2 regions of the Shewanella seohaensis genome follow, and region 1 is predicted to be linked to the other one. Evidence: riboswitches for the same ligand, from Rfam matches in the RefSeq annotation. Region 1 holds a riboswitch; the other holds the start of a gene.
The links. Region 1 has a riboswitch for lysine ahead of lysC (lysine-sensitive aspartokinase 3). Riboswitches for the same ligand answer to the same signal wherever they lie in the genome.

Region 1 (3,421 bases):
CAAGTACTTCAAACACCCGGCGGCAGATACCGGCTGTGGTGGCAATGCGATTACCGATAATCGCCACCAGTGCCAAACCATCTTCAACACGTACACGGCAATGCTGTGATAATTCCTGCAGCAACGCCTCGCTCAACAGCCCTTGGCCGCTTGAATCAGAGCCGGTTTTATCTAGGGTCAGAGAGACGTTAACTTCTGAAGTGGTGATCAAGTCCACACTTATCTTATGTCTTGCCAATGTGGCAAAGGTTTCAGCTAAGAAGCCCTGTGCATGCAACATTTGCAAGCTGTGTAAATTGAGTAGCGTTTGGTCGCGGCGCAGCGCAACCGCGCGAAACACGGGCGCATCTTCAACCTGATGACGGATCCAAGTGCCGCCCTTTTCAGGCTCCTTACTCGAGCCGACAAACACTTGAATTTGTTGGCGCACCGCAGGCAGGATCGTCGCAGGGTGCAGCACTTTAGCACCAAAAGTCGCCATTTCGGCGGCTTCGTTAAAACTGATTTCGGCAATAGGATGGGCGTTTGGCGCAAGGCGCGGATCGGTCGTGTAAATCCCGGCCACATCGGTCCAAATCTCAACCGCAGAGGCTTTTAAGGCTTCGGCTAACAATGCCGCAGAATAGTCGCTACCGCCACGGCCAAGCGTGGTGGTTTGTCCGGCCTCATCTGAACCAATAAAGCCTTGAGTCACAATCACTTGCTCAGATAACAACGGCAGTAAATGCTCAGACGAAAGAAGCGCAATTTGCTCAACCTGTGGCTCAGCACGGCCAAAATGACTGTCGGTGCGCAGCACTCGGCGCACATCGAAGGCACTCGAGTTGGCGCCTTTTTCGCGCAATACCGCCGCAAATAATGCCGACGAACACTGCTCTCCAAGGGACAATAACTCATCCATGGTGGCCTTGCTGCGTTGGGATGCTAGCGCTTCGCTCAATACCGCCATACGACTTAACAGTTTATCCAATGCCGCAGCTACATCGTTGGGGCGACCCAGTTTATCTAAGATAGCGTATTGAATTTGCGCGATTTGCTTTAAGCGCTGTAAACGACCATCGTCGTTCATCGACTCTTGGGTAAGTTCAACCAAGAGGTTAGTCACGCCACTGGAGGCGCTAACCACCACTAAACGGCAATCGGGATTGCCCAGTACGATATCGGCGCAGCGATTCATTGCACCGTAATCGGCGACTGAGGTACCACCAAATTTTGCGACAACAAGAGACATTATCGTACCTCCGCAGAAGCAGAAGACACGGCACAAACTAGGATAAGATCTTGATTAACTAACATGATTACGCTCCGAACCAACTTCGTTCGAAGAGCCTGGTGCTCAATGATACGCACCCCAATAGAAGGGAAACAGCAATCGTCACCAGAAGCTCTCCACCAATTACAGGTGACAATCGTTAGGATTCAGCCTAAGCGACCGACATAAACATGCAGCAACCACATCTATGCCTCGGCGTTAATCTCCCTCATCAATCATCGCTGGAGTTTGTGCTCCTCTGACTGACTACCTAGTTAACGCTCCTCTTCTGTTCCTTTCCGCCGGAAAGGGACGAAAAAAGTAGCAATAAACCCCTAATGAAGTCAATGCTAATTTCACATCGCATAAACAAATTCAATAAACGCTTTTAAAAACAATGAGCAATTTAGCGGTAAAGCCAAAGCAAAAATGGCGGCGAGGTATCATGCAGGCATTAACAGGATTAAAAAAATAACTGACCTAGCCTTGCCCTTTACAGGCAAAGCCGGATAAGAAAAATAGTAATAAACTCGCGCGGCTTAGGTCGCTAGATCCGGCAGTTCGTAAACCAAACGCACGTGATCATTAAACAGGCCTAAACACACTTCATCATGCCCGGTGATGGTGCAAGGCACTAAACTCACCTCGCCCTTTTCCACCATGTAGATGGCATATTGATTAAACTTTTTCCCCAACTGCAGCGCCATGCTTCTGTCGACAAACACCGCCCAGCTCTTTTCCATATGGGATAAATCTGGCGATGCGCCCACCATTGCACGATAGGGGCTGCCGATTAATTCAATATCACGGAGAAGTTGGCGGTCGAGTAAACGGTTTTGGCTGGGACTGAGGAGGGTTGAAGCGGGATTATGGGCGGTAATTACAGCAAAGGAAAAATCACAGGATAATGCTTGAGTAAGCAAAAACAACGGCTTCTGGTAATGCTGCCACAAATCTTGAGTCATGTTGTCCATTGGTAGTCTAGTCGAAAAATGAACCCGAGTTAGTGTAGCAGAGCGCCTCCAAAATCCAAAGAGGCGTGAACTAGGTCACAAGAATTAAAAATACATTAGTTATACTAATCAATGACTAAAGTAAATATCATGGTAAATCAGGGCCTCATCCAGAAATTTGTTAACATTTCATTTGTTAACAAATGCCTAAAACGAGTACAATGACGCCATTGGCTAGCTGAGCAGATAACATTAAGTTTGCTTAATCTTGACAAGGGTTTGTTAGATTCCTCTGTGAAATCACCCAAGGCTAGCCAGACATCTTTTAAAATGTGTTCTACATTTGAGTTATCATTTAAACATTTTAAAAAAAAACAATAGTTAAGGAACTATTTATAACTATTGCTTATCGAAGTTGATACTGGTTACGTTTTATCGTATTACACTTTAAACGTGCACTTTATATACATCCTGATGTGTCGCCGTAAAGATCTTTCCTTTGAAGCACAGAGCAGTTAGAGGAAGTATCAACATTTTATGAATATAAGGATCCGATGTAAGCGGTCCTTATGGTTAGAATAAAATTGGTTAAAATTTAGGTAATTAATATGCAAAATCCGCACATTCTGATCGTTGAAGATGAAGCCGTTACCCGTAACACGCTGAGAAGTATTTTCGAGGCAGAAGGGTATGTGGTAACTGAGGCCAATGATGGCGCAGAAATGCATAAGGCTATGCAGGAAAACAAAATTAACCTAGTGGTTATGGACATTAACCTACCAGGTAAAAACGGTCTGTTGTTGGCACGTGAATTACGTGAAATCAACAACATCGGTCTGATCTTCCTGACAGGCCGTGACAACGAAGTCGACAAAATCCTTGGACTTGAAATTGGCGCGGACGATTATATTACCAAGCCGTTCAACCCACGTGAATTGACGATTCGTGCTCGCAACCTTCTGACTCGTGTGAATAGCGCTGGTAACGAAGTCGAAGAAAAGAGCTCTGTCGAATACTACCGTTTCAACGATTGGAGCCTAGAGATCAATAGCCGTTCTCTGGTGAGCCCACAGGGTGAATCTTACAAGCTGCCACGTAGCGAATTCCGCGCTATGCTGCACTTTGTTGAAAACCCAGGCAAAATCTTAACTCGTGCCGATCTGCTGATGAAGATGACTGGCCGTGAGTTAAAGCCACACGACCGTACTGTTGACGT
Region 2 (3,421 bases), on a different contig from region 1:
TGGTGAAGGTGACGCCGCCTGCCGAACGTAAAGCAGGTATCATGGTTGCGTCGGTAGCTGAGCTGGTTGAAAAGTTAAAGAATGAAGCGAAGGTGATCTAAATGGCCATTTTAGTATTAGCAGAACACGATAATGCGGCACTGAAACTGGATACCGCAAAGGTTGTCACTGCCGCGCGTGCAATTGGTGATGATGTACATGTATTGGTGGTGGGCCACCAATGTGGCGCCGTGGCGCAAGCTGCGCAAGCCCTACAAGGTGTCGCTCAAGTATTGGTCGCCGATAACAGTGCCTATGAAGCGCATTTAGCCGAAAACGTGGCTAAATTGCTGGTGGACTTAGCACCAAACTACAGCCATATCCTCGCTGCAGCATCGAGCGCTGGCAAAGATACGCTACCACGTGTGGCCGCCTTGTTAGACGTTGCACAAATTTCGGAAGTGATTGGCGTAGTGAGCAGCGACACCTTTGTTCGCCCGATTTACGCGGGTAACGCTTTAGCGACAGTACAAAGCCATGACGCGATTAAAGTGATGACAGTCCGTGCCAGCGCCTTCGATGCGGCGGCGCAGGGCAACAGTGCTGCAGTTGCCACCTTAGATAAAGTGTTTGAAGCCAAAACTCAGTTTGTGTCTCAATCATTGACCGTTTCTGCGCGTCCAGAGTTAGGTAATGCGGGCATTATCGTTTCTGGTGGCCGTGGTATGGGCAGCGGTGAAAACTTCGGTATGTTAGAGCAATTGGCGGACAAACTCGGTGCTGCTGTTGGGGCATCTCGCGCCGCGGTTGACGCAGGCTTTGTGCCTAACGACCTGCAAGTCGGTCAAACCGGTAAGATTGTGGCACCAAACCTCTACATCGCCGTGGGGATTTCGGGTGCGATCCAGCATTTAGCTGGGATGAAAGACGCTAAGGTGATTGTGGCAATCAACAAAGATCCTGAAGCGCCAATCTTCCAAGTGGCCGATTATGGCCTCGAAGCCGACCTGTTCGACGCCGTTCCAGAGTTGATTTCAACTCTAGGTTGATTTTATCCGTGATCTAAGTCAAAGTAAGCGGCTTTGCGGTGGCAACTGCTTAGCCGCTTATGTTTTTATGTGCCTCACGCCCGTGCATGGGCGTTCTTAGAAGTAGAGGCGCACCAAATATCAGTAGTGATCAGTAGGGTGATTCCGTTGATCGTTCACGAAAGGATTTGGTGCCGAAGTGGTTTGATTTATCACGATCAACTGCTGGGGTTGTGCCGAATAGGTACAACACTGCCATAGTATTTTCTGATACGGATATTAGGAATAGTTACTATGGAGCGCTACTGATAGGACAGGTGATCTTGGGTATCTATTGCCTTTTCCCACCAGTTCAGTCGCCCTCCATTCGTATTTTGACGAAGAAATAATCAATGACTGTAGTAAGTTACGCCGATTCGGCACTTTCTCTGCTGCCGCCTGTGGTCGCAATTGTGTTGGCGATTTTCACTCGCCGCGTTCTCCTTTCCCTCGGTTTAGGTATTGTGATTGGGGTGTTATTACTCAATCAATTTTCACCTGTGGCCAGCGGTGAGTTTTTATTTAACAGTGTAAAAGGACTTTTTTGGTCAGAAGATGGCGTAAATTCTTGGAATTTATACATTCTCGGCTTTTTAATTGTATTAGGGATGATCACGGCATTAATTACCGTCAGTGGTAGTGCTAGGGCATTTGCTGATTGGGCGCGCCTGCATATTCGCAATAAACGCGATGCCAAATTACTGACCATGTTTTTAGGCTGTGTTGTCTTTATTGACGATTATTTCAATAGCTTAGTCGTGGGTTCTGTCGCAAGGCCCGTCACCGACCGTTATTATATTTCCCGCGCTAAGTTAGCCTATTTATTAGATTCAACGGCGGCGCCGGTTTGTGTTATTTCGCCGGTATCCAGTTGGGGCGCTTATATTATTGCGCTGATCGGCGGCATATTAACCGCCCACGGTTTTGCCGACTCTGGTCATTTGAGTGTGTTTATTCAAATGATCCCTATGAATTTCTACGCTATTTTCTCTTTATTATTATTACTTTGTGTTGCATTTATGGGCTTAGATATTGGCCCTATGCGTGAGCATGAATTAAATGCGCAGCGCGGTAATTTATATGATGAGAATAAAGGATTACCGCCCGGAGCGAATGCCGATTTACCCGAAGCCGAAACGGGTAAGATCCTTGGTTTATTCTTACCTATTACCGTGCTGGTATTTGCGACCCTGTATTTTATGATCGACAGCGGTGCCCAGGTATTAGCGAAAGAAGGTATTGAATTTAATATTATTTCAGCTTTTGAAAAAACCGATGTGAGTTCATCACTGTTCTTTGGTGCCCTGATTGGTTTAGCGGTTGCGCTGGTACTTAACCTAGTGCAAGGCGTTGAAAAGTCGATGGTCGTCAAAGGCGTGGTGCAGGGCGCTCGCTCTATGCTGCCTGCGATTTATATCCTGTTATTTGCATGGACCATTGCCGGCGTGATTGGCCAGCTTGAAACCGGTAAGTTTATGGCAAGCCTCGCCACAGGCAATATTCCTTTTGCCTTCTTACCTGCGTTGATGTTTGTGTTAGCGGGTCTAACGGCGTTTTCTACCGGCACCAGTTGGGGTACGTTCGGCATTATGCTACCGATTGCCGCCGATATGGCGATGGGCAGCCATACAGCCATGATGTTACCTATGCTGGCTTCGGTTTTGGCGGGCGCGGTATTTGGTGATCACTGCTCACCGATTTCGGATACCACGATTTTGTCGTCAACTGGCGCGAGCTGTCACCATATCGACCACGTTGTGACTCAGTTGCCTTACGCTGTGATTGTGGCGCTGATCAGTATGGTGGGTTATGTGGTGCTTGGCTTTACAGAATCGGTGAATGCGGGACTGCTGACCTGTGGTGTGTTGTTTGTCTTAAGCATTGTGTGGTTACGACTCAAATCCCAAAGCAACGCGAAATAAGCCTGACGTAAGCGAGCGCTTTATTCGTGAGTCTTCATTGTTAATTTCCCAAGCTCTCAAAACAAATCAGCCAGCATTATGCTGGCTGATTTTTTATCTATCACACATCCCAAATTACAGGGCGGTGTTGAGTCCACGGCGGTTCAATAACCCTTCGGTGGTAGGCTCTTGACCACGGAAGTTTTTGTAAGCTTCCATTGGTGCAATGCTGTTGCCCACTTCGCGAATCGTCTTGCGGTATTTCATGCCGATTTCACGGTTTAGGCCACCTTGAGTTTGCACATAAGCGTAGGCATCTGCCGCTAAAATCTCACTCCACATATAAGCGTAGTAACTCGCTGAGTAACCACCCGGAAAGGCGTGGGCAAAGTAAGTTGACTTATAACGTGGTGGCACGGCAGTGATATTTAAGCCGTGTTTTTTCAGCGCATTGGCTTCAAATGTCGCCACATC

Region 2: linked by a shared signal. The riboswitch ahead of L2713_RS05540 (Na+/H+ antiporter NhaC family protein) and the one ahead of lysC (lysine-sensitive aspartokinase 3) in region 1 are both predicted to bind lysine.

Annotation. Positions count from the first base shown of each region.
Region 1 is NZ_JAKILE010000001.1:486,924-490,344, forward strand. Features, by position in the region: gene lysC (lysine-sensitive aspartokinase 3) at 1-1,231, opposite strand, end outside; lysine riboswitch at 1,375-1,549, opposite strand; gene L2713_RS02145 (DUF3293 domain-containing protein) at 1,792-2,226, opposite strand; gene arcA (two-component system response regulator ArcA) at 2,814-3,421, shown strand, end outside.
Region 2 is NZ_JAKILE010000004.1:19,879-23,299, reverse strand. Features, by position in the region: gene L2713_RS05550 (electron transfer flavoprotein subunit beta/FixA family protein) at 1-101, shown strand, start outside; gene L2713_RS05545 (electron transfer flavoprotein subunit alpha/FixB family protein) at 102-1,028, shown strand; lysine riboswitch at 1,124-1,320, shown strand; gene L2713_RS05540 (Na+/H+ antiporter NhaC family protein) at 1,400-2,968, shown strand; gene L2713_RS05535 (M3 family metallopeptidase) at 3,083-3,421, opposite strand, start outside.